4 regions of the Kitasatospora sp. NBC_00315 genome follow, and region 3 is predicted to be linked to each of the others. Evidence: riboswitches for the same ligand, from Rfam matches in the RefSeq annotation. Region 3 holds a riboswitch; each other region holds the start of a gene.
What was found. Region 3 has a riboswitch for cyclic di-AMP ahead of OG823_RS05000 (peptidoglycan DD-metalloendopeptidase family protein). Riboswitches for the same ligand answer to the same signal wherever they lie in the genome.

Region 1 (7,683 bases), 170 kb from region 3:
GACTGGCCCGGCGCCCTGGCCGCGGCCGGGCACGATCCGGCGCAGCCGACGGTGTGGATCGCCGAGGGGCTGCTGATCTATCTGCCCGAGGACGCTGTGCAGTCACTGCTCGAACGGGTCGGTGCGCTGTCCGCCGCAGGCAGCAGGATGGGCCTGACCCTGGGTTCGCGCGGTGTGGTCGAACGCTTCCGCAGGGACGCCGCTCCGGGCTCGGCGGCGTCGATGTGGGTCTGGGAGATGCCGCAGGACCCGGTCGGCTGGCTGGACGGCCTGGGCTGGGAGGCGGAGACCTTCACCCTGCGTGAGCGTGCCGCGGCCTACGGGCGCCCGGTGCTCGGCCCGTCGCAGCAGGACGAGGGCGCCGGCGGACTGGTCTCGGCGGTGCGCGCGGCGCACTGAGCATCTCGAAGGCCGGCCCCCGCGGTTGACGGGGGCCGGCCTTCGACCGTCCGTCGTTCCTGCGGGTACGGCGACGCCGCCGCCCCTGGGAGGAGCGGTGGGCTCCTCCCAGGGGCGGCGGCGTACGTGCCGTGCTGTCGCGCGTGGTGCTACCGGATCAGATCCGGCCCGCGAAGTCCGGCGCCCAGTTGGCGACGGTCATGGTGCGGACACCGGCGCTGGGGTTGGCGGCCTCGACGTAGCTGCCGTTGCCGGTGTAGATCGCGACGTGGTAGACGCCCGAGTCGCTGCCGTTGTTGGACCAGAACAGCAGGTCGCCCGGCTGCAGGTTGTCCAGCGAGACGTGGGTGGTGGCGGCGGCCTGGTCGGCGGCCACCCGCGGGATGGAGATGCCGGCCGCGCGGAACGCCGCCTGGGTCAGGCCGGAGCAGTCCCAGCCGCCGTTGCCGGTGCCACCGTAGATGTACGCCTGGCCGACCTTGGACTCCGCGAAGGAGACCGCGGCGGCCATGCTGCCGGTGGCGGCCTGCGTGGTGGTCGTGGTGGAGGCGGTGGTGGCGGTGGTGGCCGTGTCGGTGGCCGACGAGGAGGCCGCGGGGGCCGTGGTGGTCTTCGCGGCGGACGAGTCGGTCGACTTCGAGCGGTTGAACCAGTCGAACTTCTTGCCCGAGGTGTCGGTGGCCGAGCTCTTGGTGGCCGTGCCGGCACCGCCGAGGGCCAGGTGCTGGCCCGGGTAGATGGTGTCGGCGCCGTTGGTCAGGACGGACTTGTTGAGCTCGTACAGACGCTCCCAGCCACCCTGGACGTGGTTCTTGTCGGCGATGGAGGAGAGCCAGTCGCCGGCGATCACGGTGTAGGTGCGGGTGCTGTCGCCCGAGCCGCTCTTCTGCGACCAGGACTTGTCGCCCGACCAGGAGTTGCCCGACGCGGAGCCGGTGGAGGAGGAGCTGTCGGAGGTGGAGCCGTCGGACGCGGCCGGAGTCGAGGCGGCCGGGGCCTGGGTCGCCGGGGCGGCCGGCGTGGTGGTGGCCGGGGCGCCGGTGTCGACGGCGGCGGGTGCGCCACCGGCGGTCAGGCCCGCCTGGACGGAGCAGACCGGCCAGGCGCCGGGGCCCTGGGAGGCGAGCACCTTCTCGGCGATCGCGATCTGCTGGTCCTTGGTGGCCAGGTTGGCCTGGGACGCGAAGGCGGTGCCGCCGAACTCGGCCCAGGTGCTGGAGGTGAACTGGAGGCCGCCGTAGAAGCCGTTACCGGTGTTGATGCTCCAGTCGCCGCTGCTCTCGCACTGCGCGACCTTGTCCCAGGTGGCGACCGAGGCGGCGTTCGCCGAGCCGGCGGTGAGGCAGGGGATCGTGAGACCGACGCCGGCGACGCCGACAGCGGCGATCAGACGACGGGTGCGGCCGGACATGCGGGTGCCGTTGGTGGTCAGCATGAAGACGTGTTCCTCTCCCACGCCTGCGAGGTGAGCTGTCGGATTCGGGCTGGAGTTGCCCGGCCGTGCTGAGCACGGCTTCACCCCTAGCCCTGAACCGGTGCTGGACCGGTCCGGGGCGGCTTACCTGGGTCCCCCGCGCCTGCCGTGGTGCGGTGTTCGCGCTGCCAGCGCATCCGACGGCAGGCCTCGGCGTTGCGGATGAACTGGGTTCGTGTGACCACGAACGGGGAGCACGTTAAGCAGACTTAAGTTCAAACTGCAAACATGTGTGACGCTCCTCACGCAGCCTTCACGAACTGCGCGGGTCCGGATCCATCATGATCACATAACGCCCGTTTCGGGCAAAGTCCTTGCCCTCGGCGGGATCTGCCGACCCTTCAGGGAGCCCCGGGGGTGCGCCGGCCGGCCGGTGGGAGGGTACGGAACCACGGGCCGCGAAGGCCCGCAACCGGAGCGGTGCGAGTCGGCTTTCGGGACCAAGGGCCCTGCGGCGCAATCTGGTACAACGCGACAGACCTGGATGAAGCGGCCTTACCGGACACTTCGGGGCGTTCGGTGTCGGATCGCACCGAGGTGCTCCCGGCCTGCGGTCGCCGACATGGTGATCGTCGACGGGGGGCGGGTCGACCGCCCATCGGACATCAGGGACATAAAGTGCCAAAGGGCATCACATGCCGTCGTCGTGGCCGAGTTGAGCCCCGGTCACTGGAGCCCCGGTCACCGGAGCCCGGTCACCGGAGTGCCGCGCGCGCGTCCCGGGCGGTCGTCCGGCGCTGCCGCGTGGCCGGGCGTGCGGCGCGAGCCCGGCGGGCCCGGGCCCGCGGATCCGTGGCACGGGGACGGGGCGGAGCGGGGGCCGCAGTGGGCGGGCCCGGGGCCCCAGGGCCAGGGGGCGCGGAAGGGCGTTCGCTCCGGCTGCCGGCCGGGGCCCGAGCCGCCGACGCGACAGGGCCCCGGAGCAGCTCCGGGGCCCTGTCGCGCGGTGTGCTTCGTACGGAGTCGTGCTACTCCGCGACCTGCTCGTCGGCCCGGTCGTGCTCGGGCTCCTGCTCCCGGGCCTGCTCCGCCTCGGTCAGTGCGACCTCCAGGGCGGACAGGTACGTGGAGGCGATCAGCTGGCCGACCGTCGGGTAGGCGCCGAGCGGCGCGGCGCTCGGGCAGCCGGTCTCCTCGGCGGCCGTGGCGAGCAGCTCGGTGTCGGCCTCCGGCCCGATCACCAGCGGGGCCAGCGCGGGCCGCTGCGAGCCGGTGGCGCGCAGGTGGTCGACGGCCGCGGCCACCGAGCCGGGGACGTCGAGCGCGGCGGCGACGACCGGCACGGCGAGCCGCGCGGCCAGCAGCACGCCGGTGATCTCGGCCGCGGCTGCGGCCTCCTCGCCGCCGACGGTGGTGAGGACCACGCCGTCCGCCGCGGTGGTGATGGCGAACAGCCGGGCCCGGTCGGCACGGGCGAGCCCGGCCTCGGACAGCCGTACGTGGACGGCCTCGGCCAGCAGCGGGTGCGGACCGAGCACGTCGGTGACGGTGGCGCCCCGCTCCGCGGCCAGGCGGTGCAGGCCGGCGAGGAAGCCGTGCGGGCCGGGCAGCAGCGGCACCACGATGGGTGCGGGGAGACCGGCGGCGAGGGCCTGGCCGATCAGGTCGCCCACGCCGGGGCCGGTGGCCTCGCCGGACGCGTTCGGCAGGTAGGCGGCGGCGGCCTCGACGCCGGACTGCTCACTGCGGACGATCGAGAGGAGTTCGTCGACCACGGGGCGCGACTCGGGCCCTTCGGCTGCCGGCACGGCCAGCACCAGGGGCGGGGAACCGACCGGGATCTCGGGGCGCTCGGGTCGACGATGGCGCCCCCGCGCACGGGAGCCTGGAGTGCGGACGGGCAGTGGCGCGCCCGGGATGGCTGCGGTGCTCATGGCGGAGATCGTAGGACATCGGCCGGGCAGAGTCGCAGTCGGCTACCGATATCGGACAGCCCGCATGACGTCATATCGGTCAGAGAGTGACAAACCGTGCCACGTATTCACGTCTGCTCCCCGATGCCCTCACAGCCTTCGGGGGGATCGCGGTGCGAAGTGACATGTATCACACACATTCCGGCGACTGACTGTGGGTCACGGGGACACGACTCCCGGCAGCCGAAGATCAACATTATGCGGGGGTGCGCCTACGGGCGGTTATGGCGCGGGTCTGGATTCGGTCAAGTTTGTCCGCTTACGTACCGTCAATCGATCGACATGCCCGGCGGTTGCACCGACATCCGGCGTTCCTCGTGCACCTGCACCGTCCCGTGCTGATGCACGTGCACTGGAGCTATCATCACGTCAAAGTGAGGCGGGTGCCGGGCCGGCAGGGGAGCCGGGCCGGTCGATCGCGGCCTTCGGGCCGTACGCCGAGCTGGACGACCACTCCGGTTATTTCGGGAGACTTCAATGCACCACACGTACAACGGCATGGCGGCTGCGGACCTCGACGGAGTGGTCTGGCAGAAGAGCCGGCACAGCAATTCCCAGGGCAACTGCGTGGAGTTCGCCGCGCTGTCCGACGGCGGCGTCGCGATGCGCAACTCCCGCTTCCCGGACGGTCCGGCACTGATCTACACCCGGGCGGAGATAGCGGCGCTGCTGCTCGGCGCGAAGGACGGGGAGTTCGACCACCTGGCGGTCTGACGAGCGGTCGGCGTGACTGCCGGTCGGCCGTCGTGGGTGCTGACACCACGACGGCCTTTTTCGTGTTCCGCCCCGGGTCGCAGGGAGAGCCGCCCCGGCCGCAGGACGCGCCCGGAGCGCGCCGGAGCCGGGCGGGGGCCGCCCGTCCGCACCGATCGGCGCGGTGCCCGGCGGCGGGGGCGGTGTCGCCGGCCCGCGGCCGGGTGACCGCCGCGCGCCGAGCCCGCGCGGGCCGGCGGGCCGGGTCTCGCCCGGTCGGGGCTCGTCGGGCCACAGCGGTCAGGCGGAGCGCCGGTGGCGGCCCGGGGTCTCACGGCCGGCGGCCGCGTCCGGATCCTCGGCCTCGAAGAGCGCCCAGACCACCTTGCCCGCACCGGCCAGCGGGTGCCAGCCCCACGAGCGGCTGAAGGAGTCCACCAGGTGCAGACCCCGGCCGGACTCGGCCACGAAGTCGGCCTCCCGGGCGACCGGCCCGGTGCTGCTCGGGTCGCTGACCGCGCAGACCACCTGGGGAGCCCGGTGGACGAGGCTTATTCGGATCGGCAGCCGGCCGTCCATGGCCTGCTGCGGGCCGCCCTGGGTCGGGAAGGCGGCGAAGTCACCGGTCGGCAGGCCCGGTTCGGGCCGGGCGCCGACGGCGTGCCGCAGTGCGTTGGTCACCAGCTCGGAGGCGACCAGTGCGACATCGTCGAAAAGGTCACCGAGTCCCCATCGGTGCAGCGTGGTTCTGGCGAAGTCGCGCGCGGTTCTGACGGCTTCGTAGCGGGGAGCGAGCGTACAGGTGACCACGTGGGGGTCGACCGCCAAGGCCGTACCGGTGCTCATGAAGAGCTCCTCCCATAAGGGGGCCGACACGGCTGGACCCGCCGGGGTCATGCCGGTCACCTCCGACTCGCTCGGCCGTTGGACCGCCACCTCGAACGGCCCGTGCGCGCACACGAGTGCCCGGTCGCGCCGCAGCGCTGCCGGGCTGGTGTGCGGTGTCGCGCATGGGGTCGACGCGGTGCCCGCGGGAATGCCAGGGATGTGCAGGTGCACGTGCACCATGGTCCTCTGCGCTCACTGCAGATGCAAGAGTCGATTCACGTGCAGTCGCACTATTGGCATATGCATGCGCCGGATGCACGTGCATTCTGGTGTCAGAGGTGCAGAACTGATAGATACATCCGTCAGTACCGGCACCGTGAGCGCTCAACTGATGGCAGACTGTGCGCTGTTTGCCCCAGGGTGGAGGTTTGGACCGCATGACCACAGTTCAGCCGGGCGGCGGCTCGATGGTTCGCCGGATCCTCCTCGGCTCCCAGCTCCGCCGGCTCCGTGAGGGCCGCGGGATCACCCGCGAGGATGCCGGGTACGCCATCCGCGCCTCCGAGTCGAAGATCAGCCGGATGGAGCTCGGCCGCGTCAGCTTCAAGGAGCGCGACGTCGCCGACCTCCTCAGCCTCTACGGGGTCAACGACGGCACCGAGCGCGAGGCACTGCTCGGCCTGGTCCGCGAGGCCAACAAGTCCGGCTGGTGGCACAGCTACAACGACGTGCTGCCGGGCTGGTTCCAGACCTACGTCGGTCTGGAGGAGGCGGCCACGCTGATCCGCACCTACGAGGTGCAGTTCATCCCGGGCCTGCTGCAGTCCGAGGAGTACGCCCGCGCGGTGTTCGGCCAGAGCCGCCCGGTGATCAGCGACGAGGAGCTGGAGCGCCGCGTCAGCCTGCGGCTGCGCCGGCAGAAGCTGCTCACCGAGGGCAACAGCCCCCGGCTGTGGGCGGTGATCGACGAGGCAGCCCTGCGCCGCCCGGTCGGCGGCCCGGAGGTGATGCGCGGTCAGCTGAAGTACCTGATCGACATCGCCGAGCAGTCCAACGTGGTCATCCAGGTGATGCCGTTCCGGTTCGGCGCGCACGCGGGCGAGAGCGGCGCGTTCTCCATCCTGCGCTTCCCCGAGCAGGATCTCGCCGACGTCGTCTACCTGGAGCAGCTCACCAGCGCGCTCTACCTGGACAAGCGGGACGACGTCGACGCCTACATCCAGGTGATGGAGCGGCTCTGCGTGGACAGCCTCACGCCCGAGCACACCATCGACCTGCTCACCTCGATCCTGGCCGAGCGCTGACGGACGCCCGGGGCCGAGCCGTGCGCGCCGCCGTCCCGCGCCCACGGCCCGGCGCCGCCGTCACCGCTCAGGCACGCGCCGGCGGCCTGCTCCCCTCGGGCGGGGCGGGCTGCGGCGGCCGCCCCAGCTCCCACGCCAGGCCGTAGCGGCCGAAGAGGTCCGCCCGGATCGGCGCCAGCGGGAGTTCGGCCCCCGGCAGCAGCAGCCCGATGCAGCCGCCCATCAGCGCGCTGCGCAGCACCGCGTGCTCGGCGAGGGGGTCCGAGGCGCCCCAGTCCAGCAGCAGTTCCTGCAGGATCGCGCCGAGCTGCTGCTGCTCGGGATCCTTGACGAACTCGCCGACGTCCGGGTCGAGGATCAGCGCGAGGTGCGAGCGCATCACCCGGGGGTGGTCGATCGCGAGGCCCAGCACGGCGTCGATGGCGCAGGCCAGCCGCGCCTCGGGGGACGCACCGGCGTCCGGCCCGGACAGCGCCGCGGAGAGTTCCAGGTGCATCAGCCGGTGGGTGGCCGACTGCATCAGCAGGCGCTTGCCGTCGAAGTAGTAGGACAGCAGCCCCCGGGCGAGCCCGGCCCGCTCGGCGATGTCCGTGAGGGTCGTGCCGGCGTAGCCGTGCCGGTCGACGAGTTCCAAGGTGGCCCGCATGATCCGGCGGCGGGAGCGCCGACGCATTTCCTCGTTGACCGAATCCCCGCGAGGTGCCATCGTGTCAGCTCCGTACGTCCGTTGGCTCCCGGCCAATATACTGGCCGGGAGGCACGGGGATCCCGCCGTACCCGGAAACCCGGGCCCGCGGTGGGCACACCGGGCACGGCATCGCCCGCTCCACCAACACGGGGGTTTGGTGGAGCGGGCGATGCCGTGCCCGGCCGTTCGCGACGGCCGGGCACGGGGTTTCGACGGTCGCGCGGTCAGCGCTTGCTGAGTACCTCCTGCGCGGGGGCGTCCGCGCCGGCCGGGGCGTAGTCGTAGTCCGGCACCGCGAAGCCGACCGGCGCCCTGCGGCGGTCGATCACCGCGCCGGCCGCGGCCACCAGCAGTCCGAGCAGGGCGACGCCCGCGACCAGCAGC
Region 2 (7,683 bases), 330 kb from region 3:
GGCGTTCGTCGACCAGTACGGCGACCGGTACACCGGGGCGCCCAACCTGGTCTTCAGCCCGACGGCGCGGGAGAAGGCCCGGCACTACGTCGACATGGTCTCGCGCGACCTGGGGCTCGGGCAGTTCTGGGCGATCCGGGTCGGCGTCGACGCGGACGGCGAGTTCAGCTACCCGCCGACGGCCGGGGACGGCTCGCACACCAACGCCTACTGGGCGTTCGACCCGGGCGCCCAGGCCCCGGCGGGGGACGGCGCCCGGCCGGCCGGCGTGCCCGCCAACCCGTTCCCCGGCTGGCGACCCGGCGAGGCGGCCCACGACGGGCGGCCGTTCACCGCGCAGGACGCCGACACCTGGGCCCGCTGGTACCTCGCAGCCCTCGCCGGCGCGGTGAACTGGCAGATCGACCTCTACGGCGCGCGGCACTTCCGCGGCCACCTCGACGTGCTCGTGCCCGGGACCGGCATCCGCCCCTGGGAGTACCGCGCCGCCGTCGACCGGCTCCTCGACGGCACGGTCGAGCCCCGCTGGATGGGCCTGGGCGTGGCGTTCCAGCGGACCGTCCCGCTCGTCCGGCCGGGCCCGGGGGTGCGGATCGTCGCCACCTCCGTCGTCGACGGCTCCGGCGCTCCCGCGGACAACGGCTGCGCGAGCACGGACCGGCTGGTGGACGTGGCGAGCGCCTCCGCCGCCGAGGCCGGCACATGGTCCTCCGTGCGGTGGGTGGCGGCCGTCGCGGACCGCAGCGGATTCGCCCTCGCCGGGGAGAGCGCGGGCCCCCAGGTGAGCGCCTACCACCCCGGGACCATGGACGCGGTGGCGCGCCAGCTGTCGTCCTGCGGCCTGCGGGGGCTGATGTGGGCCTTCGACGCCGACCTCCACCACCACGCGACGCCGGGCGCCTCGCTCGGCGACTACGCCGCGCTCGCCGCCCGGCTGGGCGGGGCGCACCCATGAAGGTGACCGACATGACGACCACGACCGTCCGTCCCGACGAACTCACCGCCGCCGAACTGGCGGGCTGGCGGCAGATGCAGCTCCGCGACGACTCCCTGACGAGTCCCTTCCTCTCGCCGGAGTTCGCGCTCGCCGTCGGACGGCGGCGCCCGGCCGCACGGGTGGCGGTGCTCTGCGACGGCTCCGGGCCGGCCGCCTACTTCCCGTTCGAGCGCCGCGCCCTCGGGATCGGCAAGCCGATCGGAGCCGGGTTCTGCGACTGCCAGGGGCTGGTGCACCGCCGCGGACTGGACTGGGACCCGGTCTCGCTGCTGGCGGACTGCGGGCTCAGGGTCTGGGAGTTCGACCACCTCGTCGCCGGCCAGACGGCCTTCGAGGCCAACGGAGTGCACCGCGCGGCCTCTCCCGTCATCGACGTCGGCGACGGCTACCAGGCGTACGCCGCCCGGCTCGGCGGGCACTCGGCGAAGCTCCTCCACCGGGTGCGGGGCAAGGGGGCCCGGCTGGAGCGGGAGACCGGCCCGCTGCGCTTCGTCTTCGACGAGCGCGATCCCGCGATGCTGCGGACGCTGGCCGCCTGGAAGACGGCGCAGTGCCTGGCCAAGGGCCGCCGGGACGTCTTCGCCCAGCCGGGGCTGCTGTCGGTGGTCCGGGAGCTGGCCGACTCACGGGCCGAGGGCTGCGCCGGCGTCCTGTCGGTGCTGTACGCGGGCGGCCGGCCCGTCTCGATGCTCTACTCGCTGCGCGCCCGGCATCTGCTCTCGTCCTGGCTGCCGGTCTACGACGCCGCGCTGGCGCGCCACTCCCCGGGGCTGCTGCTCTATCTCCACCTGCTGGAGGCCGCCGCCGGCCTGGGGCTGCGGCGGATCGACCTCGGCAAGGGGCACGACCGGTACAAGGAGTCACTGAAGACCGGCGACGTCATGGTGGCGCAGGGCCGGGTGGAGCGCGGCACGGCCCTGCCGGCGCTGCGGCGCTGGCAGGTGGCCTCGCTCGACCGGACCAAAGCGGTGGTGAGCGCGAACCCCGGGCTGCGGCGGTTGGCACTGGGCGCGGTGGGCCTGGTCGAGCGGCGCACCGCGCACTGACCCCCGTGCAGGGGCGGGCGGGGCGCCGGTGCGCCCCGCCCGCCGGAGATCAGCAGGTCTTGTTGTCGGAGACCACGTTGTTGCCACCGGAGACGACCGACATGGGCGGGGTGCCCGCGTGGCACGTCGTGTTGTACGTCACCGTCATGGCGCTGGGGACGTTCGAGGCCACGGAGGGCGCGGCGAAGTACCAGATCGCCTTGCCGCCGGACGGGAAGGAGCCCTTCGCGCCGGTGCCGGGCACGAGGTCGCGGATCGTGTTGCCGGCGGCCGCCGACCCACCGACGACCACGTCGTGCACCCGTCCGGTCTGGTTGTCGTACCAGCCCGTCCGGATGCCCTCGGTGGAGCCCCAGAACTCGTTGTTGCGGATGGTGATGTTGTAGATGTCGCCGTTGCCCGCGGCCAACTGCATGCCGTTGCCGTTGTTGCCACCGCGCACGGTGTTGTCCGCGTAGGTGACGTCGTGGGTCGGGGCGCTGGTCATGGTGTGCGCGACGAGGCCGTCGTCGCCGTCGGTGTTGCCGTTGAACCGCTGGTCGACGGTGTTGCCGAGCACGTACCCGAAGGTGGAGGACAGCACGTGGATGCCGTCCAGCTGGTCGTACTTGCCGGTCGTGGTGACCTGGGTGCTGCTGTGCTGGACGCAGAACCGGGTGCTGCCGACCGCGGCGATGGAGTACGAGGCCGGGTTGGTCGTGGCCACCCCGCTCACCACGGCGTTGGTGGAGTTGCGCACGTCGATCAGGTAGGCCGCGAGCCGGCCGGACAGGTTGAACTGATCCAGCACGTCACCGCTCTGATCGGCCTTCAGGTCGGCGATCGTCACGTTGCTCGCGCCGTGCGTGGTCACCACCGGGTAGCCGCCGTCGGGGCCGGAGGTCTTCAGGAAGGACGGGCCCGCCTTGAGGGTGGTCGCGCCGGAGCCCGCACCCTTGAGCGCCACGTTGCTCTTCAGCTGGAGGTGCCCGTTGGTCAGGAAGGTGCCCGCGGGCAGGGTGACGACGCCGCCCCCGGCGGCGGACGCGTCGTCGATGGCCTTCTGGATGGCGGTGTAGCTGTCCGTGGAGCCGTTGCCGACCGCGTTGTACGGCGCCTTGGAGGCGTCGCGGACGGCGGTGGCGGTGGCGCCGGTGTACGGGCAGCCGATGCCGGAGGCCCCGACGGCGGGCGAGGCGCTCGGCGAGGCGGTGGGCGAGGCGGTGGGCGATGCGGTCGCCGTCGCTGTCGCCGTGGCCGTCGGCGTGCCGGAGGCGCCGGCCGAGGGGGTCGGGCTCGTCGTCGCGGTCGGTGCGGCCGTCGCCGTGGGGGTGGCCGTGGGAGTGGCCGTGGGCTTCGGGGCCGGCGTGGGTGTCGGCGTCGGGGTCGCGCTCGGCGCGGCCGTGGGAGCGGGCGTCGGCGTGGGGGACGCGGTGGGCGTGGGCCTGGGGGCGGGTCGCTTCCACCAGGCGGCGCCGTACGCCTGGGCGCCGGTGGTGCCGACCAGGGGCAGGATGAACAGGCCGGCCGCGGTGATCGCGGCCAACCCGGGCTTGGAAATCATGGGCATGACAGAACCTCGCGACGCCTACGAGGTGAGCTGTCGGATTCGGACCGTGAGGTAGCCCGGCCGCCTGTGGTGCGGCTTCACCCCAAGTCGTGCCCACGACCGCACGGATGCGGAGCGGGTACGACGACTTACCTGGTTCCCCCGCTCCCGTCCGATGCTCGGAAGACCGCTATCCGGTGGACGGGACTAGGCGTACCGGGTGCGTGTCCGCTCCAGCGGACGCCCGAAGGCTAGACAACTTTGCCGGAACATCACAAGTCGCTGTGCCGCGGGTCACACGCGCGCTCCCGCTCAGGCGCCGACCGGGAGCAGCTCGATGCCGTGGCCGAGGGTGAGAGCGGTGCCGCCCGCCTTGGTGCGCAGGTAGTGGACGTTGCTGTCGGAGAGGTGCACTCCGGTGGGCACCCGCTCGGCGACCTCGATGCCCAGGTCGGCCAGCTGGCCGGCCTTGTCCGGGTTGTTGCTGAGCAGCTGGACCCGGGTGGCGCCGAGCGCGCTGAGCATCTGCGCGGCGGCGGTGTAGTCGCGCCCGTCCTCGGGCAGACCGAGCGCGGTGTTGGCCTGGTAGGTGTCCAGGCCCGAGTCCTGAAGGGCGTAGGCGTCCAGCTTGTTGTAGAGGCCGATGCCGCGGCCCTCCTGACGGAGGTAGAGCAGGTAGCCGCCGGCCGTGCTGATCCGCTCGACCGACTCGCGCAGCTGCGGGCCGCAGTCGCAGCGGTCGGAGCCGAACACGTCACCGGTGAGGCACTCGGAGTGCAGTCGCACCAGCGGGGTGCCGCGTACCTCGCCGAGGGCGAGCGCCAGGTGCTCGGCGCCGTCGGCCAGGCCGTGGAAGGTGAAGACCTGGGCGTCGGCGCGGTAGCCGTCCGGGAAGGTCAACGGGATGCGCACGCTTGAGCGCACGGTGGCGGTTTCGTACTGCGGCATGCCGAGGCCTCCGGGGCTGTGGTGGACGGGACGGAATCGAACCGCTGGGCAGGATGTTGGCCGAACCGGTGAGAAGGCCGACCGTACCCTGTAGTTCCAATTTGAACAACTCCCCTTTCTCCGCCGCCGCGCCCCGTTCGGCCGATCAGGCCCGGGCCGCCGCGGTGGCGCCGCCGCATGCTGTGGGAAGGCATGCCGGTCTCCCGGCAGCACCGGAAGGGACAGCACGGATGAAGATCACCAGCGTGACCGTCGGGGCGCCCAGCTGGGCCGAGGTCGCCACCTCGGACCCGGCCGCCGCCAAGGCCTTCTACGGCGAACTCTTCGGCTGGCGCGCGGAGACCGACCCGCGCCCCGAGGCCGGCGGCTACACCGTGATGCACCTGGGCGACGCCCCGGCGGCCGGGCTCAGCCCGCTCTACGGCCCGGAGCAGCAGACCGCCTGGACGGTCTCCTTCGCCACCCGGGACGCCGACGCCACCGTCGCGAGGATCACCGGGGCCGGCGGCCGGGTGCTGATGGAGCCCATGGAGGTGCTCGACGTCGGCCGGTTCGCGGTGGTCGCCGACCCGGCCGGCGCGGTGTTCGCGCTCTGGCAGGCCCGGACGTTCTCCGGCGCGGGCGTCTTCAACGACCCGGGTGCGCTCGGCTGGGCCGAACTGCTCACCCGGGACGTCGAAGGGGCCAGGGTCTTCTACCCCGAGGTCTTCGGCTGGACGGTGAGCGCGGGCGAGTCGTACACCCAGTGGGGCATCGACGGCGCCGACTTCGGCGGGATGCTGGCGATGGGCGAGCAGTTCCCGCCGCAGCTGCCGCCGCACTGGCTGCCGTACTTCGCCGTCGCGGACGTCGACCTCACCGCGAGCCGGGCCGGCGCGCTCGGGGCCGAGGTGCTGATGGCACCGACCTCGGTGCCGGACGGCCCGCGGATCGCGGTCCTGCGCGACCCGCAGGGCGCGGTCTTCGGGATCTACCTGGCCGGCACCGAGGGCTGATCCGCGCCGGTGGCGCCGGCGGTGCTCCCGCCCGGGCGCCGGCGCCCGCGCCCGGCGCGCAGTGCGAGCACCCCGGCCCCCGCCGTCACCGCGAGCGCCGCCGTCGGGACGACGTCGCCGACCCGGTCGTACCAGGTCCGGCTCCCCGGCGCGGCCGTCGCCAGCCGTACGGTCAGGGCCCCGGTGCGGTCGGTGCCGAGCCGGGCGATCTCGCGGCCCTGCGCGTCGAAGGCGGCCGAGACCCCGGTCAGCGAGGCCTGGACGACCGGGCGGCCGGTCTCGGCGGCCCGCAGCGCGCCGAGCGAGACGTGCTGTTCCGGGGCCCAGGTGTGCTGGAAGGTGGAGGTCGCCGACTGGTAGACCAGCATCCGGGCCCCCTGGTCGGCGGCCGCCCGGGACATGTCGGGGAACGCCGACTCGAAGCAGATCAGCGCGCCGAAGGTCAGCGGCCGGCCGTCCGCGCCCGTCGGCTCCAGCACGTGGAAGGCGCTGCCGGACGCGCGGTTCTCGCCGGCCGCCCGGCTGACGCCGGCGATCCAGCCGAGCAGCGGCCGCAGCGGGATGTACTCGCCGAACGGGACGAGCCGGATCTTGCGGTAGCGGTCCTCGATGCCCGCCGGTCCGATCAGCACGGCGTCCTTGGAGATCCTGCCGTCGGCCTTGCGGGCGTCCTCGCCGGCCAGTAGCGGGGCGCCGGTCGTGGCCGAGAGCGCGCGCAGCCGGGCCATCGTGGCGCCGTCGCGGTCCAGGTCGGCGGTGGTGCTGCTCTCACCCCAGACCACCAGGTCGAGCGGCCGGCCCGCCAGTGACTCGGTGGCCCGGGCGCTCGCGTCCAGGCGTTGCCCGGCGTCCTGCACGATGCCCGGCTGGACCAGCGCGACCGTCGCGTGGCCGTCCCGGGCCGGTGGCGTGCGCAGGGCGAACAGCAGCGGGCCGGTCAGCACGACCAGGGCTCCGGCGCCGGCCGCCAGCGCGCGCACCGGCCACACCCGGGCGCACAGCACCACCACCACCGCCGTGTTGGCCGCCACCACGGCGGCGCTGACCAGCCAGACCCCGCCGGCCGAGGCCAGTGCGAGCACGGCGGGGTGCTGCCACTGGGTGGCGCCGAGCAGGGCCCAGGGGCCGCCGAGCGCGTGCCAGGAACGGGCGAACTCGGCGGTGACCCAGACGCAGGGCACGACCACCAGCGCGGCCAGCGCCCGCCGGGCCGTCACCGGTGGGCGCAGCAGCAGCCACACCGCGAGGCCGACCGCGGACTGGAGCGCGCCGAACAGCAGCGCCAGCACCGGCAGTGCGGGACCGATCGAGGGGATGAGCCAGTACATCGCGGTGAGGATGAAGCCGGCGCCGAACCACCAGCCCCGGACGGCCGCCTCCCGCGCGCCGGGCGCGCGCTGCATCAGCAGCAGCCCGGGCACCAGACAGACCCAGGCCAGCGCGCCGAGCCCGGCGGCGGGGAAGCACAGCACCGGAACGGCGCCGGCCACCAGTGAGGCGTAACGGGCCGGCTGGGTCAGAGCTGTTCGGAGCGACATCCTCCGATTGTCCGCTCCCCGGGTGCATGTCACCAGATCGCGTGGCCGGTTCCGGCGGATCCGGCGACGGCTCCGCGGTCCTCGGCCCGCTCCTGCTCGGGGCTCGGGGCTCCGGTCACGGTCCTGCCCCGTACCGAGCGCGACGCCGTGCGGACCCGCAACGACGCCGCCGCCCCGACCACGGCGGGTCGGGGCGGCGGAGCCGGGTGGGAGCGGAGGTCAGCCCTCGCCCTCCAGGTCGCCCTCGGACTCCAGGAACGCGGCCTGCAGCTGCTCGATCAGTTCCGGGTCGGGCTCGGCCCACAGCCCCCGGCCGGCCGCCTCCAGCAGCCGCTCGCTGATCCCGTGCAGGGCCCAGGGGTTGGCGCCCGCCAGGAACTCGCGGTTGGTGGGATCGAGCACGTACTCCTGGGTGAGCTTCTCGTACATCCAGTCGGCGACGACGCCGGTGGTGGCGTCGTAGCCGAAGAGGTAGTCGACGGTCGCCGCCATCTCGAAGGCGCCCTTGTAACCGTGCCGGCGCATCGCCTCGATCCAGCGCGGGTTCACCACCCGGGCGCGGAAGACCCGGGCCGCCTCCTCGGTCAGCGTCCGGGTGCGGACGCTCTCCGGGCGGGTCGAGTCGCCGATG
Region 3 (7,683 bases):
CACCGCGCGGCACTCCGTTCGGCGCCGGGCCGCGCCGCGCCGGCGCGCGGAGCGTCGGGCGTACGGCCCGCGCCACCCGCGCAACCCGTCCCGGCGGGCGCCCGGACCGGCCGGACCCGGGCGCCGACGAATCGGCTGACCTCGGCTGTTAGGCTTGCGAAGCGTGAGCGCGAAGCCCCAGATCCCCAATGTCCTGGCCTCCCGGTACGCCTCGGCGACCCTGGCCCAGCTGTGGTCCCCCGAGCACAAGGTGGTCCTTGAGCGCCACCTGTGGCTCGCCGTCCTGAAGGCCCAGCAGGAACTCGGTGTCGAGGTGCCCGCCACCGCCGTCGCCGACTACGAGCGCGTCCTCGACCGGGTCGACCTCGAATCCATCGCCGCGCGTGAGCGCGTCACCCGACACGACGTGAAGGCCCGGATCGAGGAGTTCAGCGACCTCGCCGGCCACGAGCAGATCCACAAGGGCATGACCTCTCGGGACCTCACCGAGAACGTCGAGCAGCTCCAGATCCGCCAGTCCCTGCAGCACGTGCGCGACCGTACGGTGGCGGTGCTGGTGCGGCTCGGCCGGCTCGCCGCCCAGCACTCCGAGCTGGTCATGGCCGGCCGCTCGCACAACGTGGCCGCCCAGGCCACCACCCTCGGCAAGCGGTTCGCGACCGTGGCCGACGAGCTCCTGGTGGCGTTCAACCGCCTGGAGGAGCTGATCGCGCGCTACCCGCTGCGCGGCATCAAGGGGCCGGTCGGCACCGCCCAGGACATGCTGGACCTGCTGGGAGGCGGCAGCGAGGGAACGGCCAGGCTCGCCGAGCTGGAGCAGCGGGTCGCGGGCCACCTCGGCTTCGACAACGTGCTGACCAGCGTCGGCCAGGTCTACCCCCGCTCGCTGGACTTCGAGGTGCTCTCCGCGCTGGTCCAGCTCTCCGCCGCGCCCTCCAGCCTGGCCAAGACCATCCGCCTGATGGCCGGCCACGAGCTGGTCACCGAGGGCTTCAAGGAGGGCCAGGTCGGCTCCTCCGCGATGCCGCACAAGATGAACACCCGCTCCTGCGAGCGCGTCAACGGCCTGGCCGTCATCCTGCGCGGCTACGCCTCGATGACCGCCGAGCTCGGCGGTGACCAGTGGAACGAGGGCGACGTCTCCTGCTCCGTGGTGCGCCGGGTCGCGCTGCCGGACGCCTTCTTCGCCTTCGACGGCCTGCTGGAGACCTTCCTGACCGTCCTCGACGAGTTCGGCGCCTTCCCCGCCGTGATCGAGGCCGAGCTCGACCGCTACCTGCCGTTCCTCGCCACCACCAAGGTGCTGATGGGCGCGGTACGGGCCGGGGTCGGCCGGGAGACCGGCCACGAGATCATCAAGGAGCACGCCGTCGCCTCCGCGCTGGCGATGCGCGCCGGCGCCCGCGAGAACGAGCTGCTGGACCGCCTGGCCGCCGACGAGCGGATGCCGCTCGACCGCGCCGGGCTGGACGCGCTGCTCGCCGACCGGCTCTCCTTCACGGGGGCGGCCGGGGCGCAGGTCGCCGAGGTCGTCCGCCGGGTCGAGGCCGTCGCGGCCGCGCACCAGGAGGCCGCCAAGTACGCCCCCGGTGACATTCTCTGACGTTGGGTCAGACTCCGCTCAGGGTCCCGTCGCCGTTCCGGTGGCGGGACCCTGGGGCGTTGAGGGGCGCCGCGCCGGCTTCTCGTGGCCGGGGTCGATCGGCGGTCCGGTGGTTCCGCAGGTCCAGGCGCAGTCCGGCTCGGCGACCGGGTGGTCCTGCGGGGCCAGCACGTTGCCGCGGACGGTGGCCAGCGCCACCAGGCCCCCGGTGACCAGGAGCCCGGCGCAGATCGCCATCGCGCTGCGGAAGGCCGAGTCCACCGCGGCGGGCACCTGATACGCCTCGCCGCTCAGGCCGACGAGGGCCGGCAGCGCCGCCACCGCGAGCAGTCCGGCCGCGCGGGCGGCGGCGTTGTTGACGCCGCTGGCGATGCCGGCCCGGCGCACGTCGACCGCCGCCAGCACGGTCGCGGTGAGCGGCGCCACCAGCAGGACCATCCCGCAGCCCATGACGGTGGTGGCGGGCAGCACGTCCGTCCAGTACGAGGCGCCGGCGCCGATCCGCAGCATCAGCAGGACGCCCGCGGCGCAGATCATCGGACCGGCGACGAGCGGCAGCCGGGGGCCGATCCGTTTGCCCAGCCGCCCGGCCCGCGAGGAGAGCGCCAGCATCAGCACGGTGATCGGCAGCAGCGCGAGGCCGGAGGTCAGCGGTGTGAAACCGGAGACCGTCTGCAGCTGGACCACCAGGAGGAAGAACACCCCGCTGAAGGCGGCGTACACGCAGAGCGTGACCAGGTTCACCGAGGTGAACAGGCGCGAGGCGAACAGCTCCGGCGGGAGCATCGGGGCCGCGCGCCGGCGTTCGGTGACCACGAACGCGGCGCCGAGCAGCAGTCCGGCCGCGCCGGAGATCCAGACGGCGGGGGAGAGGCCCTCGCCCGCGGCCGTCAGCGCGTAGGTCACCCCGCCGAGGGCGAGCGCGGCGAGGACGGCGCCGAGCACGTCGAAACCGCCGGTGGCGCTCTCGTCCCGGCTCTCCGGGACGTGCCGCAGGGACACGGCCAGCACCACGGCGGCGAGCGGGACGTTGAGCAGGAAGATCCACCGCCAGCCGGGCCCGTCCACCAGCCAGCCGCCGAGGAAGGGGCCGACCGCCGCCGACACCCCGCCCAGCCCGGACCAGAGCCCGACCGCCGCCGAGCGGTCGTCGGGCCGGAAGACCGCCTGGAGCATGGCGAGGGAGCCGGGGGTGAGCAGGGCTCCGCCGATGCCCTGCAGGCCGCGCGCGGCGATCAGCACACCGACGTTCGGTGCCAGCGCGCACAGCGCCGAGGCCGCGGCGAACCAGGCGACGCCGATGAGGAAGACCCGGCGCCGTCCGTAGCGGTCGCCGAGTGCCCCGCCGAGCAGGATCAGCCCGGCGAGGCTCAGCAGATAGGCGTTGAGCGTCCACTGCAGGGCGGCGAGCGAGGCGCCGAGATCGGCGCCGATCCGGGGGAGTGCGACGTTGACGACGGTGCCGTCGAGCATCGCCATGCTGGAGCCCAGGACGGTCGCCAGCACCACCCAGCGCCCTTGTGCGGTGCCGAGTGCCAGGGTGCCCGCGCCGTCGGTTCTCACGGCTCGATCCTGCGCTTCCGGGGCCCGCGTGACAAGGGTCACCAGCGGCGCGTCCGGGTGGTGGCCGAGCGTGTCCGGCCACCGACGCAGGGCCGAGAAAGTGACCGCAGGGCGGTGGATCAGTAGCGCAGTGCAATTGGATTGTGCACGTACTGCACAGTCGATCATTCGGAGAGTCACTGAATTTCCTGGGATTCCCGTGAAATTCCGGTGCCAAACGTGATCGGGATTGATTTGCCCGGGCCGATGGGCTTTGCTTCAGCGACCGCCCGGCCAATGTCCGGGTGGGCCCACCGGGTGGAACGCCTAGTCCTGCCGCTGCCCGGGGGCTTCGAACGAACTCTGCACGGCAGGAGTGGGGGACCCACAGGTAAGTCGCCGGCCCGGGATTCCGGGACGGCTCGGGGTGAAGCCGCGCTTGCGGCCGGGCAACTCCAGCCCGAACCCGACAGCTCACCTCGCAGGCGTCGGAGAGGAAATACCCCATGCCCGCACAGGCAAACAACCGTGTCAGCCGTCTCGCCCGCATCGGCATCGCCACCGGCGTGACCGGCGCCGTCTTCGCCCTCCCCCTGGTGACCGCCGTCAGCGCCCAGGCCCACGAGGTGCCGGCCGCCAAGTCCCAGCAGAAGTCGGCCACCTGGACCGGTGCCACCAGCACCGACGCCGTCGCCGTCGCCGCGAAGACCGCCGCCCCGGCCGCCGCTCCGGCCGCTGCCGCGGCTCCGGCCGCCGCCGTCGAGGTGAGCTACAAGGTCATCGGCGGGGACACCCTGTCGAAGATCGCCGCCGCCCAGAACGTCACCGGCGGGTGGCACGCCCTGTACGACAGCAACCGCCAGGTCATCGGGTCCAACCCGAACCTGATCTTCCCCGGCCAGAAGCTGGTCGTCGGCAGCAAGGCCGCCGCCGCCCAGGCCCCGGCCGCCGCGGCCCCCAAGGTCTCGCAGGACTCCGCGCCGGCCGCGAAGCCCGCCCCGAGCGCCAAGGCCGCCCCGAGCGCCAAGGCCACCCCGGCCCCGGCTCCGAAGGTGACGCAGGCTCCGAAGGCCACCCAGGCCCCGAAGCCCGCCGCCGCCGCGCCGACCACCACCGCTGCCGCCCCCAAGGCCGCCGTGACCAGCAACTCCTCCGGCTACACCGCCCCGGTGGCCAACCCGCACCTGGGTACCGCCTACGGCGTGCCCGGCTCCATGTGGGCCAGCGGCCACCACACCGGCGCCGACTTCGTCGCCTCCACCGGCACCCCGCTGAAGGCCGTCGCGGCCGGGACCGTGGTCAAGGCCGGCCCCGGCGGCGCCTACGGCAACGAGGTCGAGATCAAGCTCGCCGACGGCAAGTACGCCCAGTACGCGCACCTGTCCTCGATCGGCGTCAAGATCGGCCAGACCGTGACCGTCGGTCAGCAGATCGGCCTCTCCGGTGCGACCGGCAACGTGACCGGCCCGCACCTGCACTTCGAGATCCGCACCGGCTCGGAGTACGGCTCGGACATCGACCCGATCGCGTACCTGCGCGCGCACGGCGTCAGCATCTGACACCCGGTCCGGCCCCTCGGGCCGTACCACCGCGGTAACGCATGACACCGGTCGGGCCGGCAGCGAACGCTCATCGCTGCGGGCCCGACCAGTCGGCGTTTCCGGGGCACCCGCCGTCCATCGGTCACCCTCGGCGCCCGGCCCCTCGACGCCCCGGCCGGGGCGAAGGCGCCCGGCCTCGGGCGGCCGGTTCTCAGGCGGGCACCCGTTCGTCGTGCTGGTCGTCCTCGAAGAGGCGGGCCGCGATGGATTCGACGGCGCGGTCCAGACGGGCGCGGTCGGTGGGGTCGGTGACGTCCCAGTCGTCCAGGTGGTGGTCGAGCCAGCGCCGCCAGGCCTCGGCCAACCGGTCGACCTCGCGCTGACCCGCCGGCGTGAGGGTGAGCCGGTCGCCGTCGCTCTCGGCGTACCCGGCGCCCAGGGTCCGTTCGGCGGCGGGCCGCAGCACCTCCTCGGGCATGTGGTGCGCCGCCGCGATCGCGCTCAGCACGGCGCCGCCCTGCAGGCGGGTGCGCCAGTAGATCTGACCGAGCATCCACGCCTGCTCCGGCGCGGCCGCGCTGCCGGAGTCGGCCAGCAGGCGCCGACCGACCTCGGGGCGGCCCTTGGTCCGGCGCAGCACGTTGGCCAGTGCCCGCTCCAGCTGCTTGTCCGCGTCCGCGCTGTCGGGCGCCCCGAAGCCCTCGCCCATGTCCGAGGCGCCGGCCCGGGCGCTGTCGCGCAGGGGGACCTCCTTGAGGAACCAGGCGACCACGAAGCCGACCAGGGCGACCGGCACCACCCACTGGAAGACGTAGTTGATGGTGTCGGCGTACGCGTCGATGAACGGCAGCGCCTGCGCCTCGGGCAGCGCGCGCAGACCCGCGGGGCTCTGGACCGCCTCCGGCGGGACCCCCGGCGACTGGGCGAAGGCCTGCTCCAGGTTGGGCCCGAGCCGGTTGTTGAACAGGGTGCCGAAGACGGCCGTGCCGAACGAGCTGCCGAGCGTACGGAAGAAGGTCACGCCCGAGGTCGCGGTGCCCAGTTCGTGGTAGGGGACGGTGTTCTGGACGGCGATGGTGAGGACCTGCATCGCCAGGCCGATGCCGAGCCCCAGGATGAACATGTAGAGGGACTCCAGCCACGTCCCGGTCGAGCGGTCCATCGTCGACATCAGATAGAGGCCGACCGCCATCACGGCGGTGCCGAGGATCGGGAAGATCCGGTACCGGCCGGTGCGGCTCACCACGATCCCGGACACCATCGAGGTGCCGAGCAGACCGACCACCATCGGCAGCGTCCGCACACCCGAACCGGTCGCCGACACGCCGTCGACGAACTGAAGGTACGTCGGCAGGTACGTCATCGCACCGAGCATCGCGAAGCCGACGATGAAGCTGAGGATCGAGCAGACCGTGAAGACGGAGTTGCGGAACAGGTGCATCGGCAGCATCGGCTCCGGCGCCCGCAGCTCGACCAGGACGAACGCGGTGAGCAGCACGATCGACCCCACGAACAGGCCGATGATCACCGCGGAGTTCCAGGCGTACTCGTTGCCGCCCCACTCCAGCCCGAGCACCAGGCCGCAGGCGCCGAGCGCGACCAGCACGATGCCGAGATAGTCGATCACCGGCCGGACGGTCGCCCGGACCGAGGGGATCGAGCGGGCCGCCATCACGATCATCACGGCCGCGATCGGGATGTTCACGTAGAAGCACCAGCGCCAGGACGCGTGGTCGGTGAACAGTCCGCCGAGCGTGGGGCCGACCACGGTGGTGACGCCGAACACCGCGCCCAGTGCCCCCTGGTACTTGCCGCGTTCGCGCAGAGGGATCACGTCGGCGATCAGCGCCATCGCGGTCACCATCAGCCCGCCGCCGCCGACGCCCTGCACCGCCCGGCCGATGATCAGCACCGTCATGCCGTTGGCCGCGCCGGACACCACCGACCCGGCGATGAAGACGACCGCGCTCAGCTGGAAGACGATCTTGCGGCCGAACAGGTCGCCGAACTTGCCGACCAGGACGGTCGCGACCGTCTCGGCGAGCAGGTAGGCCGTCACCACCCAGGCCATGTGGCCGCCGCCGCCGAGATCCGCGACGATCGTCGGCAGCGCGGTGGAGACGATCGTCTGGTCGAGGGCCGCCATCAGCATGCCCAGCACGATGGTCAGGAAGACGACGTTGGTCTGGCGGCGGCTGAGGGCGGCCGGCGCGGGCGGCGCTGCCTCGGTCACGGCGGTGTCGGACATCTGCCGGGCCTCCGGAGCTGGGTGCGGGTCCACCAAGCCTCCGCGCGCCGCGCCCGCCCCGCCACCGCTGGCGGCATCCGGGTACCCGGTCGGCCCGGCGGCCGGCCGGGAGGTCGGGAGGCTGTCGGGAGGCGACCGGCGTCGGCCGGGGCGGGGGACTCCGGCCGGCCCTCGGTATCGTGGCCCTGCTCACGGTCGGTCATGTCACTGGCATGTCATTCAGATGTTACGGGCGAGTACAAAAGTGACGTATCGTCAGTCCGTTGCCCGTACCGACCGAGCGCAGGAGAAGTGGGGGTGGGCAGGTGAGCGGCACCGTCCGGATGGAACGCGACGTCGTCCAGGGGGCGGCCGGTCGGATCCGTGGCCCGCTCGGCGAACCGGAGGGGCCGACCGCCCGGCTGTGCGCCATCCGGGAGCAGGGCGTCGGCCGGCAGCGGGACCACGACCGGCCGCAGGCCGAACCGGCGCCGCACCCGGCCGCCGGAAGCCGGCCCCTCGTCTGAGGCGTCCGGGCCCCGCCGTCTCCCGCCCGGTCGCCGTGTCGCGCGCACGGCCGCCGCTCCTGCCCGGTCCCTGGTGACCGTACCGGCGCCGCCCGGCGGCAACCGAACCGCAGGGCTCCTCCGGAGCCGCCCGAAGTCAGCCGGTCCCCGGACCGGGATCCGATCACGTCGATGTGGAAACGCCATGGATGAGGAAGTAGGCGCCGAGCTGCGCGCCACCGATGCGACGCCCGCCCAGGAGCG
Region 4 (7,683 bases), 4.9 Mb from region 3:
GCCGAGGCCGGCGGCGCGCAGGCCTGACCCGCGGCCTGGCCGGCGGCGCCCGGCCGGGGCGCCGCCGGGCCCGGGGGAGTGTGGCGCGGCGCGGTGTGGGGCACGGTAGACGGGACAATTGCAGAGAGCGGTGAGTTTCGGGGCAGCGGCAGCCGGCCGTGAGCACCCCGCGCGAGAGGATCGGAGCCGAGGACGTGGTGGACGCAGCGAGGGAGCCCGCCGAGTCGCAGGGGCAGCCGCCCGCTGTGGACACGAGCCCCCCGGACGCGGACGGGGCCGCCCCGGCCGGCGCCCGCGGCGATGCCACGACGGGCACCGGCCACGCTGCCGCGGGCACCGCTGCCGAGCGGGACGGCCACGAGCGGGACGGCCACGAGCCGGGCGGCCGTGCCACCGGTGACGAGCCGGGCGGGCCGGACGCCGCCGGGCCGGTGCCCGAGGGCCGTGCACCCGAGCAGCTCGACCGTCCGCTGCCCGAGGGCGTCCGCCGCCGGGTGGTCGGAATCGCCGCCGACGCGCTGGGCGGCCTGCCCGTCGGCGAGCTGCCGCTGTCGCTGCGTCAGTACGCCAAGTTCACCCCGGCCCGCCGGGCCAAGTACGCCGCCACCGCGCTGGCCGCGGCCCTGGAGGCGGAGCCTGCCTTCCGGGTGCGGATAGCGGACCGGTTGCGCCTGGGCCAGCCCGACCTGGTCTCCGCGCTGGAGGCGGGCAGCGTACCGGGCGCGGCCGACCCGATGGACGTCGCCACCGCCGCCTACCTGCTGCGCCCGCCCGGTTGGTCGCGGCTGGTCGCGCAGGCCGGCGAGCAGGCCGAACGGGCCGGCGCCGAGGGCGCGGTCGCCGAGGCCACCCGGCTGAACGAGAAGCTCCAGGCGGAGCTGGCCGAGGCGCGGGCCGCCGCGCGGGCCGACCTGGACCGCCGCCGGGCCGAGTCGGAGGGCGTGCGCAGGGAGGCCGAGTCGCTGCGCAAGAAGGCGCGCTCGCTGGAGAGCGACACCCGAAGGGCCCAGGCCGAGGCGCGGAAGCTGGCCGCCGAGCTGGAGGCGGTCCGGGCCGCCGCCGCCGCGGAGCGCAGCGCCGCCGAGAGCGAGGCGCGCCGGCTGCGGCACCGGATCTCGGAGCTGGAGACCGCGGTGGAGCAGGGCCGCCGCTCCGCGCGCGAGGGCCGCAGCGTGGAGGACATGCGGCTGCGGCTGCTGCTGGACACCGTGCTCCAGTCGGCCCAGGGGCTGCAGCGGGAGCTGGCGCTGCCGGTCGCCCAGATCCATCCGGCCGACCTGGTCGAGGCGGTGCAGCCGGCCTCGGCCTCGCCGCACGACGTGGCCCGGCGGGCGCTGGCGGAGGACGATCCGGCGCTGCTGGACCAGTTGCTGGCGATCCCGCAGGTACATCTGCTGGTGGACGGCTACAACGTGACCAAGACCGGCTATCCGACCCTGCCGCTGGAGCAGCAGCGGATCCGGCTGCTCGGCGGCCTGGCGATGCTGGCGCAGCGCACCCAGGCGGAGGTCACCTGTGTCTTCGACGGCCAGGACCTGGACGTCCCGGTGATCCTGGCGCCGCCGCGCGGGGTCCGGGTGCGGTTCAGCCGTACCGGGGAGACCGCGGACGAGCTGATCCGCCGCCTGGTGCGGGCGGAGCCGCAGGGGCGTCCGGTGGTGGTGGTCTCCACCGACCGCGAGGTGGCCGACGGGGTGCGCGACGCGGGGGCCCGGCCGGTGGCGTCGATTCTGCTGCTCAACCGGCTGGCGCGGTCCTGAGACGTCCGGCCCCTCGGACCGTCGCGGGGCCGGTGCGCGGGCCCGGCGGGGGCGGGCGGGGGCGCCCGGAGTGACAGCTGGTCAGCGGCTTGGTGACGCGGGTGTGTGGGTCACGTGAAATCCCCGCCGGAGCTCCAGGTTCATGGTCCCGTGGGAGTGGCGGAAAGCTCTGATCTTCACTAGGGTCTGGCGTCAAACCTATTTCCGGATACTCACTCGTTCGGGTGAGTCCGCAGAAAGAAGGAGCGGGTCTTTTGGCCTCCCACCGCCGTCCTAAGCAGCCGAGCCGCGCACGGGTCTCCGTGCTCACCGCTGCGGCGGCGACCGCGGTCGCCCTCTCCGCCCAGATGAGTGCCCACGCCGCGCCGGCGCCCAAGAAAGAGGACGTCAAGGCGCAGGTCGACCAGCTCAACACGGAGCAGGAGCAGGCGGCGGAGCGGTACAACGGCGCCAAGGAGCGGGCCGACCAGCTGCGCAAGCAGGCGGACCAGCTGCAGGACCAGGTCGCGCGTGGCCAGGACCAGATGACCCACCTTCAGGCCGGTCTGGCCGAGGTGGCCGGCGAGCAGTACCGCACCGGGGGCATCGACCCCTCCGTCCAGCTGATGCTCACCTCCGACCCCTCCGGCTACCTGGAGCAGGCGGCCAGCGTCCAGCAGGCCACCTCCAGCCAGGCGGACGCGCTCAAGGGCCTCCAGGACCAGCAGCGCCGCCTGGACCAGCAGAAGATCGAGGCCGCCGCCGTCCTCGCCTCGCTGGACGAGACCACCAAGGACCTGAACCAGGCCAAGGCGGACGTCAACAAGAAGCTCCAGGAGGCGAACGCGCTGCTGAGCCAGCTCAGCGCCTCCGACCGGGCCTCGATCACCCAGGGGGACGGCCGCGCCTCGCGCGACTCCGTCCGGGTCGACCTCTCCGCGCTCCCGCAGGCCGCCGGCTACGCCGGTGTCGCGGTCGCCAAGGCGATGAGCAAGCAGGGGTCGCCGTACGTCTGGGGCGCCACCGGCCCCAGCACCTTCGACTGCTCGGGCCTGATGGTGTGGGCCTACGGCCAGGCCGGGGTCTCGCTGCCGCGTACCTCCCAGGAGCAGGGCAACGTCGGCGCCCGGGTCCCCTCGCTCGCGGACGCCCAGCCCGGCGACCTGATCGTCTACGGCAGCGACCGGCACCACGTGGCGATGTACATCGGCAACGGGCTGGTCGTGCACGCACCGCACACCGGTGACGTGGTGAAGGTGATGAAGGCGGACGCCATGCCGATCAACACCATCCGCCGGGTCTGACGCACCGGGAGGCGCCCGGTGCCGGGCGCCCCGGGCCTCTCCCGCTCGGCCCCTGCGGGCCGGCCGCCCTCGGTCGCGGCGAGCGGACAACGCCCGCATAACGGACATTTGCTGACCGTTCGCCACATCCAACACGCCCGAACCCGGGGAAATCGTTCTGTGATCTGGAACACCCCCGGCCGGCGCTCCGTGTGACCAGCTGATGAAAAACAATCAGCCCTCCGTGGGATTCCGGTCACGGATGGTCATATGTGCCACCGAACTCGGCCGTCATTCCAACTTTTTTCCTACAACGATTTGAACGGATCACGGTTTCGTTACTAGGGTCATGCCTCGAACCACCGCACAGTCGATCACCCAGTCCGGGTGGCGGCGGGGGTTACCGCCGAGTCCGCGAAACAGCCGGGCAGTCAACTGCTCACGGGGAAGCCCCTGTGGGGGTGCTGTGGAACGGAGCCGGGGAACCATGTTCCTCGGGGTGAATCGGCGCCAGGTCGGCCGCGTGCGGCCGGTGAGGCGTCGTAGGGCATGTCTTCCAGCCCGAACCCGTCAGCTCACCCGGTAGGCGGACGTAGGAAGAAGGAGTCCGCCTTCGTGGCGTCCCATCGTCGTCCCAAGCCTGCCGGCCGTGCCCGCGTGTCGATCATGACCGCTGCTGCCGCCGCCGCCGTGGCCCTCTCCGCGCAGTCCGGCGCCCACGCCGACCCCGCGCCGACCAAGGACCAGGTCAAGGAGCAGGTCGACCAGCTCAACGAGCAGGCCGAGGTCGCCACCGAGCAGTTCAACGGTGCGCAGGCCAAGCAGCAGGAGCTGCAGAAGCAGGTCGGTGACCTGCAGGACAGGGTGGCCCGTCAGCAGTCCCAGGTCACCGACCTGCAGGGCGGTCTGGCCGAGATCGCGGCGGAGCAGTACCGCAACGGCGGCATCTCGCCCACCGTCCAGCTGATGCTCTCCAGCAGCCCGGACAACTTCCTGACCCAGGCCGGTTCGCTCAACCAGGTCGGCGACTCGCAGAGCAGCGCGCTCAAGGAGCTCCAGGCTCAGCAGCGCAAGCTCGACCAGGACAAGTCCGAGGCGCAGGGCAAGCTCGCCGAGCTGGACTCCACCACCCAGCAGCTCAAGGCCAGCAAGGACGAGGTCCAGGGCAAGCTGGCCAAGGCCACCGAACTGCTCAACACGCTGACCGAGCAGGAGCGCCAGGCCCTGCGCGCCGCCGAGGCCAAGTCCGCCGCGGACGCCAAGGCGCAGGCCGACGCCGCCAAGGCCAACACCGACCGCGCCTCGCGCGACAGCGGCCGCAGCTCGCTCAGCGCCTCCACCGGCTCCGCGCCGGCCTCCTCCGTCCCGGCCAGTGGCCGTGCCGCCGCCGCCATCGCGGCCGCCGAGAGCAAGCTCGGTTCGCCGTACGTCTACGGCGCCACCGGCCCGAGCTCCTTCGACTGCTCGGGTCTGACCGGCTGGGCCTACGCCCAGGCGGGCGTCACGCTGCCGCGCACCTCGCAGGCGCAGGCCTCGGCCGGCACCCGGATCGGCACCAACATCGCCAACGCGCAGCCCGGCGACCTGATCATCTACTACAGCGGCATGACCCACGTGGGCCTCTACGTGGGCGGCGGCCAGATCATCCACGCCCCGCACACGGGCGCGGTGGTCCGCTACGAGTCCGCCACGGTGATGCCGATCGCGGCCATCGTGCGCATCTGACCTCCCGCCGAAGCGGCGGTACCGACAGGCCCGGCCCCCGATCCCCGGGGGGCCGGGCCTGCGGCTTTCCGGGGAGCCGAGTGGATGTCCGATTAGGGGTCAAATATTCGTGTTGAGAGGGGTTTGGACTCGGTCGCGCTGACTCGCTAACGTCTGCCACCTGGCCCCCGCACGGACGGCCGCCCAGCCCGGGCGGCGGCGGTGGCCGGGCCGCAGGAATGGAGCCGCGCCGTATGGCGATGCACCGTCACCAACTGCCAGGTGTGCACACACTGGTCCGCGCGCTGGTGCTCACCGCCGCCGCCAGTACCGCGCTCGGCGTGACGGCCGGCGGCAGCGCCTTCGCCAACCCGGGTGCCCCCGGTGGGCCGCCCGACCGCAACGATGTCAAGGCCCAGGTCGACCAGCTCTACGGCGAGGCCGAGCAGGCCTCGGAGAAGTACAACGCGGCCCAGGAGTACCAGCGCAGGCTGATCGCCGAGACCGGCGCGCTCCAGCAGCAGGTGGCGCTCGGGCAGGACGAGCTCAACCGGCTCCGCGGCGACCTCGCTGTGGTCGCGGGCGCCCAGTACCGGGCCGGTGGCATCGCGCCGACCGCCCAGCTGATGCTGGCCTCCGACCCGGCCGGCTACCTCTCCCGGGTGAGCAGCCTGGACCAGGCCGCCGAGCGGCAGAGCGACGCCCTGCGCGAGGTGGCCGACCACCAGCGCAGACTGGACCAGCGGCGCGCGGAGACCGGTGCCAAGCTCGCGGAGCTGGAGGAGGCCCGCCGGGCGCTGGCCGACAACAAGCAGCAGATCCAGCAGCGGCTGGCGCAGGCCCAGCGGCTGCTCAACGGTCTCGGGGTCGGCGGGCGGGCGAGGTTCGTGGCGCAGGACGCCCGGGAGGCCGAGCAGCGCGTCACCCGGGGCACCGACCGGCTCGACCTCGGCACCGCCCCGCCCGCCTCCGAGCGCGCGGCCGCCGCGCTCGCCGCGGCCGTCGCCAAGATCGGCTCCCCGTACGTCTTCGGGGCGACCGGGCCCGGCGCGTTCGACTGCTCCGGTCTGATGTACTGGAGCTGGCGGCAGGCCGGAGTGACCCTGCCGCGGACCTCGCAGGGGCAGGCCTCGGCCGGCCGGCGGGTGAGCCTCGCCGAAGCGCAACCGGGAGACCTGGTGATCTTCTACAGGGACATGCACCACGTCGGCATGTACGCCGGCGGGGGAGTCGTCGTGCACGCGCCCTACCCCGGCGCCCGGGTGCGGTACGAGAGCGTCAACGCGATGCCCGTCGCGGAGGTGGTCCGGCTCTGAGCCGCACCCGGCCGGATCCGGCGGACGCGATCGGCGACCCGCCCCGTGAGGAACCCGGGGCGGGTCGCCCCGTGCTGTCCCGGCGCGGCGCGCTGCTGCTCGCGGCCGGCGCGCTGACCCAGCTCTCGCTCCCCCCGGCCACGCCCGTGCCCCGGGCGGCGCAGGCGCCGACGCCCGGTGAGGTGGCCGCCCTGCTGGCCGCGCGCGCCGGGGCGCTGCGGACGCACGACGCCGCGGCCCTCCCGGTCGGCGGCGCCACCGCCGGGGCCGAGGGGTCGGAGCCGGTGGCCAGGATCGCAGCCGTCCCGCTGGCCGCCCTGGAGTACCGCACGCCCACCCGCGCCGCTCCCGGCCCGGACAGACGGCCGGTCGTCGACGCCGTCCTCGCGGTGCGCGTCGAGGGGTACGACGACCATCCGGCGCTGTTCTCCCGCCGGATCACCCTGATACGCGGGGCGGGGCCGCGCGGGGCCCGGCCCTGGCGGGTCGAGCGGGAGGAGGCGGCCGGCGGCGCCGTACCGCTGTGGGACCTCGGCACGGTGGAGGCCGCCGCGGGCACGCACTGCCTGGTGCTCGGCACGGCCGGCGCCGCCACCGCGCCGGCCGCCCTGGTGCCGGTCGCCGACCGCGCGGTGGCGGCGGTCAGCGCGGCCTGGGGCACCGGCTGGGCCGGCCGGCTGCTGCTGGAGGTCCCCGCCACCGAGGACGGCTTCGCCCGGCTGCTGGACGTCCCGCCGGCCGACTGGGCCGGCATGGCGGCGGTCACCAGCGCCGCGGCCGGCGCGCCGGCCGGCACCCCGGCGGACCGGGTGCTGATCAACCCCGAGGCGTACCAGCGGCTCAGTGAGCTCGGCCGGCAGGTCGTCGTCACGCACGAGGCCACCCACGTCGCGACCCGCGCGGACACCCGACCGTGGACCCCGCTCTGGCTCTCCGAGGGCGTCGCAGACTGGACGGCCTACCGGGAGACCGGGCGCACCGCCCGGCAGATCGCGCCGGAACTCACCCGGGACGTCGCCGCGGGGCGGCTCCCCACCGCGCTGCCGACCGCCGCCGACCTGGCACCCGGCGCGAAGGACATCGCGCAGGCCTACGAACTCTCCTGGCTGGCCTGCGAGCTGATCGCGCGCCGGTACGGGCCCGAGCGGCTGGTCGGGCTCTACCGGGCGGTCGGCGCGGCGGGCGCCGGCGCCGCGCCCGAACGGCGCCTGGACCTCGCCCTGCGCGCGACGCTCGGGACCGGCCTCGCCGACTTCACCGCGCTGTGGATCGCCGAGACCCGACGGCAGCTGGCCGGCGGCTGAGGACGGCCGACCGCCGCCTCAGCGCTCGGCGCCCGCGGTCCGGCGGTCGATGCCGTCCAGCAGGTCCTGCTCGTACGCGATGCCCGGCCGCACCGGGTAGCCGGTGCCCGCCGGCGCGTCCACCACGGTGGCCGGCAGCGCGACCGGGACGATCGCGGCCGTCGGCACCCGGGTGGAGCGCCACAGCCGGACGCAGGAGAGCACGGCGGCCGCGAGCAGGAGCAGGTTGCGCAGGCCCAGGACGATCACACCCCAGGTGTGGCTGCCGGTCACCTGGACGAACAGCAGCGGGAACTCCAGCAGCGTCAGCGGGGTGGCCAGCAGGATGAGCACGGCG

Region 1: linked by a shared signal. The riboswitch ahead of OG823_RS05690 (transglycosylase family protein) and the one ahead of OG823_RS05000 (peptidoglycan DD-metalloendopeptidase family protein) in region 3 are both predicted to bind cyclic di-AMP.
Region 2: linked by a shared signal. The riboswitch ahead of OG823_RS06335 (glycosyl hydrolase family 28-related protein) and the one ahead of OG823_RS05000 (peptidoglycan DD-metalloendopeptidase family protein) in region 3 are both predicted to bind cyclic di-AMP.
Region 4: linked by a shared signal. The riboswitch ahead of OG823_RS25360 (NlpC/P60 family protein) and the one ahead of OG823_RS05000 (peptidoglycan DD-metalloendopeptidase family protein) in region 3 are both predicted to bind cyclic di-AMP.

The regions. Positions count from the first base shown of each region.
Region 1 is NZ_CP108025.1:1,352,072-1,359,754, reverse strand. Features, by position in the region: gene OG823_RS05695 (class I SAM-dependent methyltransferase) at 1-399, shown strand, start outside; gene OG823_RS05690 (transglycosylase family protein) at 557-1,855, opposite strand; cyclic di-AMP (ydaO/yuaA leader) riboswitch at 1,842-2,002, opposite strand; gene OG823_RS05685 (sirohydrochlorin chelatase) at 2,842-3,747, opposite strand; gene OG823_RS05680 (DUF397 domain-containing protein) at 4,264-4,500, shown strand; gene OG823_RS05675 (ATP-binding protein) at 4,780-5,325, opposite strand; gene OG823_RS05670 (helix-turn-helix domain-containing protein) at 5,745-6,611, shown strand; gene OG823_RS05665 (TetR/AcrR family transcriptional regulator) at 6,679-7,317, opposite strand; gene OG823_RS05660 (MFS transporter) at 7,524-7,683, opposite strand, start outside.
Region 2 is NZ_CP108025.1:1,513,916-1,521,598, reverse strand. Features, by position in the region: gene OG823_RS06345 (hypothetical protein) at 1-955, shown strand, start outside; gene OG823_RS06340 (GNAT family N-acetyltransferase) at 967-2,043, shown strand; gene OG823_RS06335 (glycosyl hydrolase family 28-related protein) at 2,093-3,592, opposite strand; cyclic di-AMP (ydaO/yuaA leader) riboswitch at 3,596-3,764, opposite strand; gene ribA (GTP cyclohydrolase II) at 3,884-4,519, opposite strand; gene OG823_RS06325 (VOC family protein) at 4,750-5,514, shown strand; gene lnt (apolipoprotein N-acyltransferase) at 5,490-7,052, opposite strand; gene cobN (cobaltochelatase subunit CobN) at 7,272-7,683, opposite strand, start outside.
Region 3 is NZ_CP108025.1:1,182,630-1,190,312, reverse strand. Features, by position in the region: gene purB (adenylosuccinate lyase) at 164-1,603, shown strand; gene OG823_RS05005 (MFS transporter) at 1,622-3,166, opposite strand; cyclic di-AMP (ydaO/yuaA leader) riboswitch at 3,470-3,648, shown strand; gene OG823_RS05000 (peptidoglycan DD-metalloendopeptidase family protein) at 3,652-4,704, shown strand; gene OG823_RS04995 (DHA2 family efflux MFS transporter permease subunit) at 4,898-6,934, opposite strand; gene OG823_RS04990 (hypothetical protein) at 7,240-7,440, shown strand; gene OG823_RS04985 (hypothetical protein) at 7,625-7,683, shown strand, end outside.
Region 4 is NZ_CP108025.1:6,081,377-6,089,059, forward strand. Features, by position in the region: gene OG823_RS25345 (hypothetical protein) at 1-27, shown strand, start outside; gene OG823_RS25350 (NYN domain-containing protein) at 432-1,760, shown strand; gene OG823_RS25355 (NlpC/P60 family protein) at 2,015-3,043, shown strand; cyclic di-AMP (ydaO/yuaA leader) riboswitch at 3,455-3,627, shown strand; gene OG823_RS25360 (NlpC/P60 family protein) at 3,638-4,747, shown strand; gene OG823_RS25365 (NlpC/P60 family protein) at 4,987-6,042, shown strand; gene OG823_RS25370 (hypothetical protein) at 6,114-7,346, shown strand; gene OG823_RS25375 (glycosyltransferase 87 family protein) at 7,365-7,683, opposite strand, start outside.